Regions from separate parts of the Rhizobium sp. NLR10b genome, predicted to be linked through region 2. Evidence: predicted binding sites of a transcription regulator. Region 2 holds the regulator's gene; the other holds the start of a gene.
What was found. The regulator PhoB, encoded in region 2, activates phosphate uptake and scavenging genes when phosphate is short. The targets are predictions, from matches to a motif close to TGTCATNNANCTGTCAT.

Region 1 (3,897 bases), on a different contig from region 2:
GCTGCTTTGAGGAATTGCCCCAGGACAGGATTTGAAAGAGACATGTCTGAGATCGTTTATGATGCGCTGGTGATCGGCTCCGGCGCGGCGGGTTCCTTTGCCGTCAAAGAGCTGACGGCCCATGGACTGTCGGTGCTGCTGCTCGAGGCTGGGCCGGCCGTCGGCCCCAGAGATTTCGATCCGGCGCGCAAGAAGGCGCCGGCAAGCAGCATCAATATCTGGGAGCGCGCACGCGCCACACTGAAGGGGCAGCCGATCCAGGCGCGGGCGGCGTTCTTTACTGAACGCTTCAGCCACTTCTTCGTCAACGATCGCAAGAACCCCTATACGACGCCGAAGGGTGAACCCTTTCTCTGGATCCGCGGCCGCCAGGGCGGCGGGCGTCTGCACAGTTTCGGCCGCGTGCTGCTGCGCTGGACCGACGATGATTTCAAGATCCGCTCGCGCAGCGGAAAGGGCGTGGACTGGCCGGTCTCCTATGACGAGCTTGCGCCCTTCTATGACGAAGTGGAGGCCTATCTCGGGCTGTACGGCAACAGGGACGATGTGCCGACCTTGCCGGACGGCCTCTATGCGAAACCGGCAAGCCTGACGCCCGCAGAACAGATCTTCAAGCAGGCAGTGGAAAGCCGCTGGCCGGAACGGCGCGTCGTCTCCTGGCGCTATATCGCGCCGGACGCCGAACGCATGCCGCGACCGCTGCGGGAGGCAAAGGCGAGCGGGCGGCTGACAGTCCGCTATGACGCCATCGTGCGTCGCATCACCACCCACGAAAAGACCGGCCGCGCCACCGGTGCGGAATTCATCGATCGCAATACGGGCAAGGTTTCGACGGCGCGTGCCGCGACGGTCGTGCTCTCCGCCTCGCCGATCGAGAGCGTGCGGCTGCTGCTGAACTCGGCATCGGCAAGACATCCTGATGGACTCGGAAACAGCTCGGGCGGGCTCGGGCGTTATTTCATGGACCAGCTTCCATGCCTCGCCTTCGGCTCTTTTTCCAAGGCGAAGGGTTGGGCCGTTGACGATTCCGCTCCTGTCGATCCTTTCTACAATCCGTCGGGTGGGATCTTCATCCCGCGCTTCGGCGAGGGTGACGCCGCCCGCGGCGATTTCGACTATCAGGGCAGCGTCGGCAGGGCGCCGGTTTCAGAGGAGACCGATGCGCGTCTCGCCTTCTTCGGCTTCGGCCGCATGCTGCCCTATGCCGACAATCGCATCACCCTCGATGGCAAGCGAAAGGATGCCTGGAACATTCCGGTGCCGCACATTCGCTGCGTCATGCAGGAGGAGGAGCAGCGGCTGCTTCGCCGGCAGCAGGAGGCGTTGATCGCCATGATCCGGGAGGTCGGCGGCGACCTGGAATTCATCGGCTCTCCCAGCGGCCTCAAGGAGATGGGCAGGGGCGCCTTTCCCGACGCCGATGCCTTCAGCCGCTTCATGTTTCGCAAATGGTTCCGCAAGACCATGTGCATGGGCGCGGCAATCCATGAAACTGGCGGCGCGCGCATGGGCGAAAGCCCGGAAGCCTCGGTGCTCAATCCCTACAACCAGCTCTGGGATGCCCCGAACGTCATCGTTACCGACGCCAGCGCCTTCCCGGGCAGCGGTATCGCGGGCACGACGCTCACCGTCATGGCGCTGACGATCCGCGCCTGCCGCAACCTTGTCGACCACTACCGAACGGGGCTGCTCTAGTCCCGCCTCCATCTCGTCGTGAGCGGCGTCGAAGAAGTTCGCCGGCATGTGGAGTGGCGAAAGAGGCGAACAAGTGAACGAGCTTTGGGTTATCCAACCGTCACACTAACTTTGCAGTGACATGCTCCTGTCAACTGAGCAGGAAGGGAAAGCCCATGTCTAAAACACATCAGGACCAGCTCAGCCGGATAAAGGCCGAAATCGCCGACAGCTTCGATGAGGAGCTGGAAATGCAGATGGAGGAAGACCGGCTGGACGATCTGGTCGTCGAAGGAATGACGGAACCCGCGGAGCAGACGCTCGATCGAAAGATCTATTTCCGCGAGCTGTTCCGGCTGCAGCATGAGCTGGTGCGGCTGCAGGATTGGGTCCAGTACAAGCAATTGAAAGTGGTGGTGCTTTTCGAAGGCCGGGATTCGGCCGGCAAGGGCGGCGCGATCAAGCGCGTGACCCAAAGGCTCAACCCGCGCGTCTGCCGCACCGTGGCACTGCCTGCGCCGACCGAACGGGAGCGCCATCAATGGTATTTCCAGCGTTATGTCCCGCATCTTCCCACCGCCGGCGAGATCGTGCTCTTCGACCGCAGCTGGTACAACCGCGCCGGCGTCGAGCGCGTGATGGGGTTCTGCACCCCTGACGAACTCGAGGAGTTCTTCCGCTCGGTGCCCGAATTCGAACGGATGCTCGTCCGTTCCGGCATCGTGCTGATCAAATACTGGTTCTCGATCACCGACGAGGAACAGGAATTCCGCTTCAAGATGCGCATCCACGATCCGCTGAAGCAGTGGAAGCTTTCGCCCATGGACATGGAAAGCCGCATCCACTGGGAGGAATATACCAAGGCCAAGGAAGAAATGCTGGCGCGCACACACACCAGGGAAGCGCCCTGGTGGGTGGTGCAGGCCGTCGACAAGAAACGGGCGCGGCTGAACTGCATCGCCCATCTTCTCGAGCAGATTCCCTATGAGGATGTGCCGAAGCCTGAGATCCAGCTGCCGGGCCGTATCCGTCATGCCGACTACATCAGGGCGCCGGTTCCGCCTGAAATGCTCGTACCGGAGCGCTATTGAAAGCATAGCTGCAACAAGTCGGCTGCCGAAGCGTTGAAGCCGAGACCGCATGGTCACTGCCACCGTGCGGTCAACGTGTGTTTCCCAACGGCTGCATCGTGAAGTATAAAGACTGAGCGTCCTTCGGCCGATAATACGGAGATGACAGGAGGTTGATCATGACGGGCTTTTGGAGATTAATCGTTCAGGAGGTTGTGCTCTCGGCGATTCTGGCCGCCGGCACTGTTATCGGCCTTCCCAAGCTTGCCGATCCGAACGCCAGTGCCAATTATCCTTTGGCAATCGTCGTTTTTCTGGCGATGTCAGGGGCCTTGGTGGCTTATGAGCTTCTGACACGGAAGCCATCCTGATGCTCTCGTTTACCGGCCGGTTGGCGCAGCCAACAAGGTGCTGCCGACCGACAGATTGCGCCGGCAGGTCCGGCAAGCTCGCTACGCCGCGCGAGAACACGGCGCAACGATTGCGCCGCCGGCAGCTGTCAGGCCGCGATGTCAGCCATATGATTCAGTTCCTCAACGGCATCATCCGGTAGCACCAATCCGGCAGCAGCGAGATTTTCCCTGAGATGGCCGAGCGACGACGTGCCCGGGATCAGCAGGATATTGGGTGCGCGGCGCAACAGCCAGGCGAGCGCCACCTGCATCGGCGTGGCGCCGAGGCGTGCGGCGACATTGGAGAGCGTGGACGATTGCAGCGGCGTAAATCCGCCGAGCGGGAAGAAGGGTACATAGGCGGTGCCTTGACGGGCGAGATCGTCGATCAGCCGGTCGTCGTTCCGATGCGCCAGATTGTACTGGTTTTGCACACAGACGATCTCGGCGATCCCGCGGCCTTCGGCGACCTGTTTTGATGTGGCGTTGCTTAAGCCCACATGACGGATCAGACCCTGCCGCTGGAGATCGGCCAGAACCGCAAGGGGTGCTTCTATCGAGCCTTCGGCCGGGCGATGCAGGTCAAATGCGATCCGGAGATTGACGACATCAAGCGCATCAAGGCCGAGGTTGCGAAGATTGTCGTGAACCGCCTGCGTCAGTTCCTGGCGCGAGAAGGCCGGAATCCAGGATCCGTCCGTGCCGCGCCGCGCGCCGACCTTGGTGACGATGACGAGATCGTCGCCGTAGGGATGGAGCGC
Region 2 (3,897 bases):
CGGTCTGCTCGGCCTTTCCGTCTTCATCAACTTCATCGGCCTGCCGCGCTCGGCTTCGCTGGTCGGTGGCCTGGTGCTGACGCTGATGACCCTGCCGACGATCATCATCGCCACCCGCGCGGCTCTGCGCGCCGTGCCGCCTTCGATCCGCGCCGCAGCGCTCGGCCTCGGCGCCTCGAAGATGCAGATGGTGTTCCACCATGTCCTGCCGCTTGCCATGCCCGGCATCCTCACCGGCACGATCATCGGCCTGGCGCACGCGCTTGGCGAAACCGCGCCGCTGCTCTTGATCGGCATGGTCGCCTTCGTCGCCAATGCGCCCACGACACCGCTCGAGCCCTCGACGGCCTTGCCCGTGCAGGTCTATATGTGGGCGAACGAGGCCGAACGTGCCTTCGTGGAGCGTACTTCGGGTGCCATCATCGTCCTGCTCCTGTTCCTGATCGTCATGAACATGGGCGCCATCCTCTTGCGTCGTCGCTTCGAGCGCCGCTGGTAAACGGAGTTAAACATCATGAACATGCTGACGGAAGCTGCAGTTGAAAAGGCGCTGGATCAGAAGATGAGCAACGTCCCGTATAAAATGATTGGACAGGATGTCTCCGTATATTACGGCGAGAAGCGCGCGCTTTTCGACGTGAACCTGAACATCCGCGAAAACACCGTAACCGCCCTGATCGGCCCCTCGGGCTGCGGCAAGTCGACCTTCCTGCGAAGCCTCAACCGCATGAACGACACGATCGAAGGCTGCCGCGTCACCGGCAAGATCACGCTCGACAGCGACGACATCTATGATCCGGATATCGACGTGGTCGAACTTCGCGCCCGCGTCGGCATGGTTTTCCAGAAGCCGAACCCGTTCCCGAAGTCGATCTACGAAAACGTCTCCTACGGCCCGCGCATCCACGGTCTCGCCAAGTCGAAGGCCGATCTCGACCAGATCGTCGAGAGCAGCCTGCAGCGCGCCGGCCTGTGGAACGAGGTCAAGGACCGCGTGCACGAATCCGGCACCGGCCTCTCCGGCGGTCAGCAGCAGCGCCTGTGCATTGCCCGCGCCGTCGCCGTCAGCCCGGAGGTCATCCTGATGGACGAACCCTGCTCGGCCCTTGATCCGATTGCCACCGCCAAGGTCGAGGAGCTGATCCACGAGTTGCGCGAGAACTACACGATCGTCATCGTCACCCACTCCATGCAGCAGGCCGCGCGTGTTTCGCAGCGCACCGCCATGTTCCACCTCGGCAACCTCGTCGAGGAGAACGACACCGACAAGATGTTCACCAACCCCGACGATCCACGCACCCAGGATTACATCATGGGTCGCTTCGGCTGATCCCGGCGACACGAAGCTTTCCGTTATTCGAGGACAAAGCCCCATGGCATCGACACATATTTATTCCGCCTATGATGATGATCTGAAGTTCCTCTCCAGGCGGATTTCCGAAATGGGCGGCCTGGCCGAACAGATGGTCGCGGAATCCGTCCGGGCGCTGGTCAACGGCGATACGGCGCTGGCGCAAAAGGTCATTTCCGACGATGTGATCCTCGATCACACCGAACGCGAGATTGGCGACAAGGCGATCGTCACCATCGCCCGCCGTCAGCCGATGGCCTCGGACCTGCGCGAGATCATGGGTTCGATCCGCATCGCCGCCGATCTCGAACGCGTCGGCGACCTCGGCAAGAACACCGCCAAGCGCGTCATCGCCGTGCAGAGCACAGGCGTGCCGCGCAAGCTCGCCCGCGGCCTCGAGCACCTCTCCGAGCTGGCGCTCGTCCAGCTCAAGGAAGTGCTCGACGTCTATACGACACGCGCCGCCGACAAGGCGACCGCCATCCGCGAACGCGACAACGAGATCGACGCGATGTACACCTCGCTGTTCCGCGAGCTCTTGACCTACATGATGGAAGATCCGCGCAACATCACGAGCTGCACGCATCTGCTCTTTTGCGCCAAGAACATCGAGCGCATCGGCGACCATGCCACCAACATCGCCGAGACGATTTACTACATGGCGACGGGCGCCCAGCCGGAAGGCGATCGTCCGAAGGATGACAGTGCCAACACCGTCGGCGCCGCGACGGAATAATTGTTCCGAACGAGCCGCCCGGGCCAGCCGCCCGGACCAGTCACTTGCGTGCGCGCCCGTTCGGGGCGCGCAAAGAGGTCGCAGCCAATTTCTGTATTTGCGCAGGACGCCTGCTTAAATCGTCCCGGTTTAACGCTTGTGCGCGAGGAGACGGACACGCATGATCCCGAGAGTCGCAGTTGTTGAAGACGAGGAAGCGCTGAGCGTGCTTCTTCGCTATAATCTTGAGGCGGAAGGCTTTGAGGTCGATACCATCCTGCGCGGCGACGAGGCCGAGATCAGGCTTCAGGAGCGCACGCCCGACCTTCTCATCCTCGACTGGATGCTGCCCGGCGTCTCCGGCATCGAACTCTGCCGGCGCCTGCGCATGCGGCCGGAAACCGAGCGGCTGCCGATCATCATGCTGACGGCGCGCGGCGAGGAGAGCGAGCGTGTGCGCGGACTGTCCACCGGCGCCGACGATTACGTCGTCAAGCCCTTCTCGACCCCCGAGCTCGTCGCCCGCGTCAAGGCGATGCTGCGTCGGGCCCGTCCCGAGGTGCTGTCCTCGGTGCTGAAATGCGGCGATATCGAGCTCGACCGCGAAACCCATCGTGTCCACCGCAAGAGCCGCGAAGTCCGCCTCGGCCCGACCGAATTCCGGCTGCTGGAATTCCTGATGTCGTCGCCGGGCCGGGTCTTTTCCCGTTCGCAGCTGCTGGACGGCGTCTGGGGCCACGACATCTATGTCGACGAACGCACCGTCGACGTCCATGTCGGCCGCCTGCGCAAGGCGCTGAATTTCTCCAACATGCAGGACGTCATCCGCACCGTCCGCGGCGCCGGTTATTCGATGGAGGCCTGAAGGCTGAGGGAGTGTGGGGTTGGCGTTCCCGCCAAACGCACGGCAGTACGGCTTGTGAGGCCCGCCTTGTCGTCCATCGTCGCCGCTGCGGAGCCAGCGTCGTTGCGCCGGCGAGGCTTATGCGTCTCGGCACCACCTTTCCATCGCGCCTGCAAAGCCGACTTGTCCCGGCGCCACCTCTCCTCCGTCAAGCCCTGGCATGACGGAGTGTGGGGGTTGCTAAACGCAAAGGTCACTTCCCACTCGAATAAGAAACGGCGGCCCGTTTTTTATGTCTGGCTATACCGGTCCGCTCAGCTGACCCGCGCCGCCGCCCGGCGGCGTTCGTTGATCGGCTGATAGGCAAGCTTCTGATGATAGCTGCAATAGGGCGAATTGTCCGGGGATTCGCAGCCGCAGAAATGGAAATCTTCCTTGAGCGGATCGCCGACCGGCCACTTGCAGGTGCGTTCGGTGAGCTCCGTCAGGCCGAGGCGGCGGGAAATCGGCACCACCACGTTGCCCTTCGGCACATATTCCATTTCCTCGACTGTATCGATCTCGATCTCTTCCTTCAGCAGGGTTGCGCCCTGCTGGCGGGTCACGGTGCGGGTGGCGATCCGGGAGGCGTAGTTCGGCGCGCGCGGCGCGGATGTCTGGCGCTTCGGCGTGCGCGCCGCGGTGGCCGTGCCGCCGGCCTTGGCGCGGCCGGGAAGGCTGAGCCTGTGCACCTTGCCGATAACGGCGTTTCGGCTGACCCCGCCAAGCTGCGCAGCAATCTGGCTGGCGCTCAGTCCTTCGGCCCAAAGCTTCTTGAGTTTCTCGACCCGCTCGTCTGTCCAGTTCATGCCCTGTCTCCACCTTTTGCGTTGGTGATGGCAGAATCCCTCACCGTTGTCCCGGAAGCCTCCGAAACAAGAAACGCTTGATCAATTTTGGTGACTAGTTCCGCCGCATGCAGTCTAGTAATTGAACTTTAACCTAGTG

Region 1: the regulator PhoB is predicted to act here: its motif matches at 1,783-1,799, upstream of ppk2 (polyphosphate kinase 2).

What each region holds. Positions count from the first base shown of each region.
Region 1 is NZ_JABDWV010000011.1:89,599-93,495, forward strand. Features, by position in the region: gene HJB91_RS19070 (GMC oxidoreductase) at 43-1,695, shown strand; gene ppk2 (polyphosphate kinase 2) at 1,851-2,765, shown strand; gene HJB91_RS19080 (hypothetical protein) at 2,924-3,115, shown strand; gene HJB91_RS19085 (aldo/keto reductase family oxidoreductase) at 3,244-3,897, opposite strand, start outside.
Region 2 is NZ_JABDWV010000003.1:263,691-267,587, forward strand. Features, by position in the region: gene pstA (phosphate ABC transporter permease PstA) at 1-499, shown strand, start outside; gene pstB (phosphate ABC transporter ATP-binding protein PstB) at 515-1,330, shown strand; gene phoU (phosphate signaling complex protein PhoU) at 1,374-2,087, shown strand; gene phoB (phosphate regulon transcriptional regulator PhoB) at 2,248-2,931, shown strand; gene HJB91_RS06205 (GcrA family cell cycle regulator) at 3,225-3,758, opposite strand.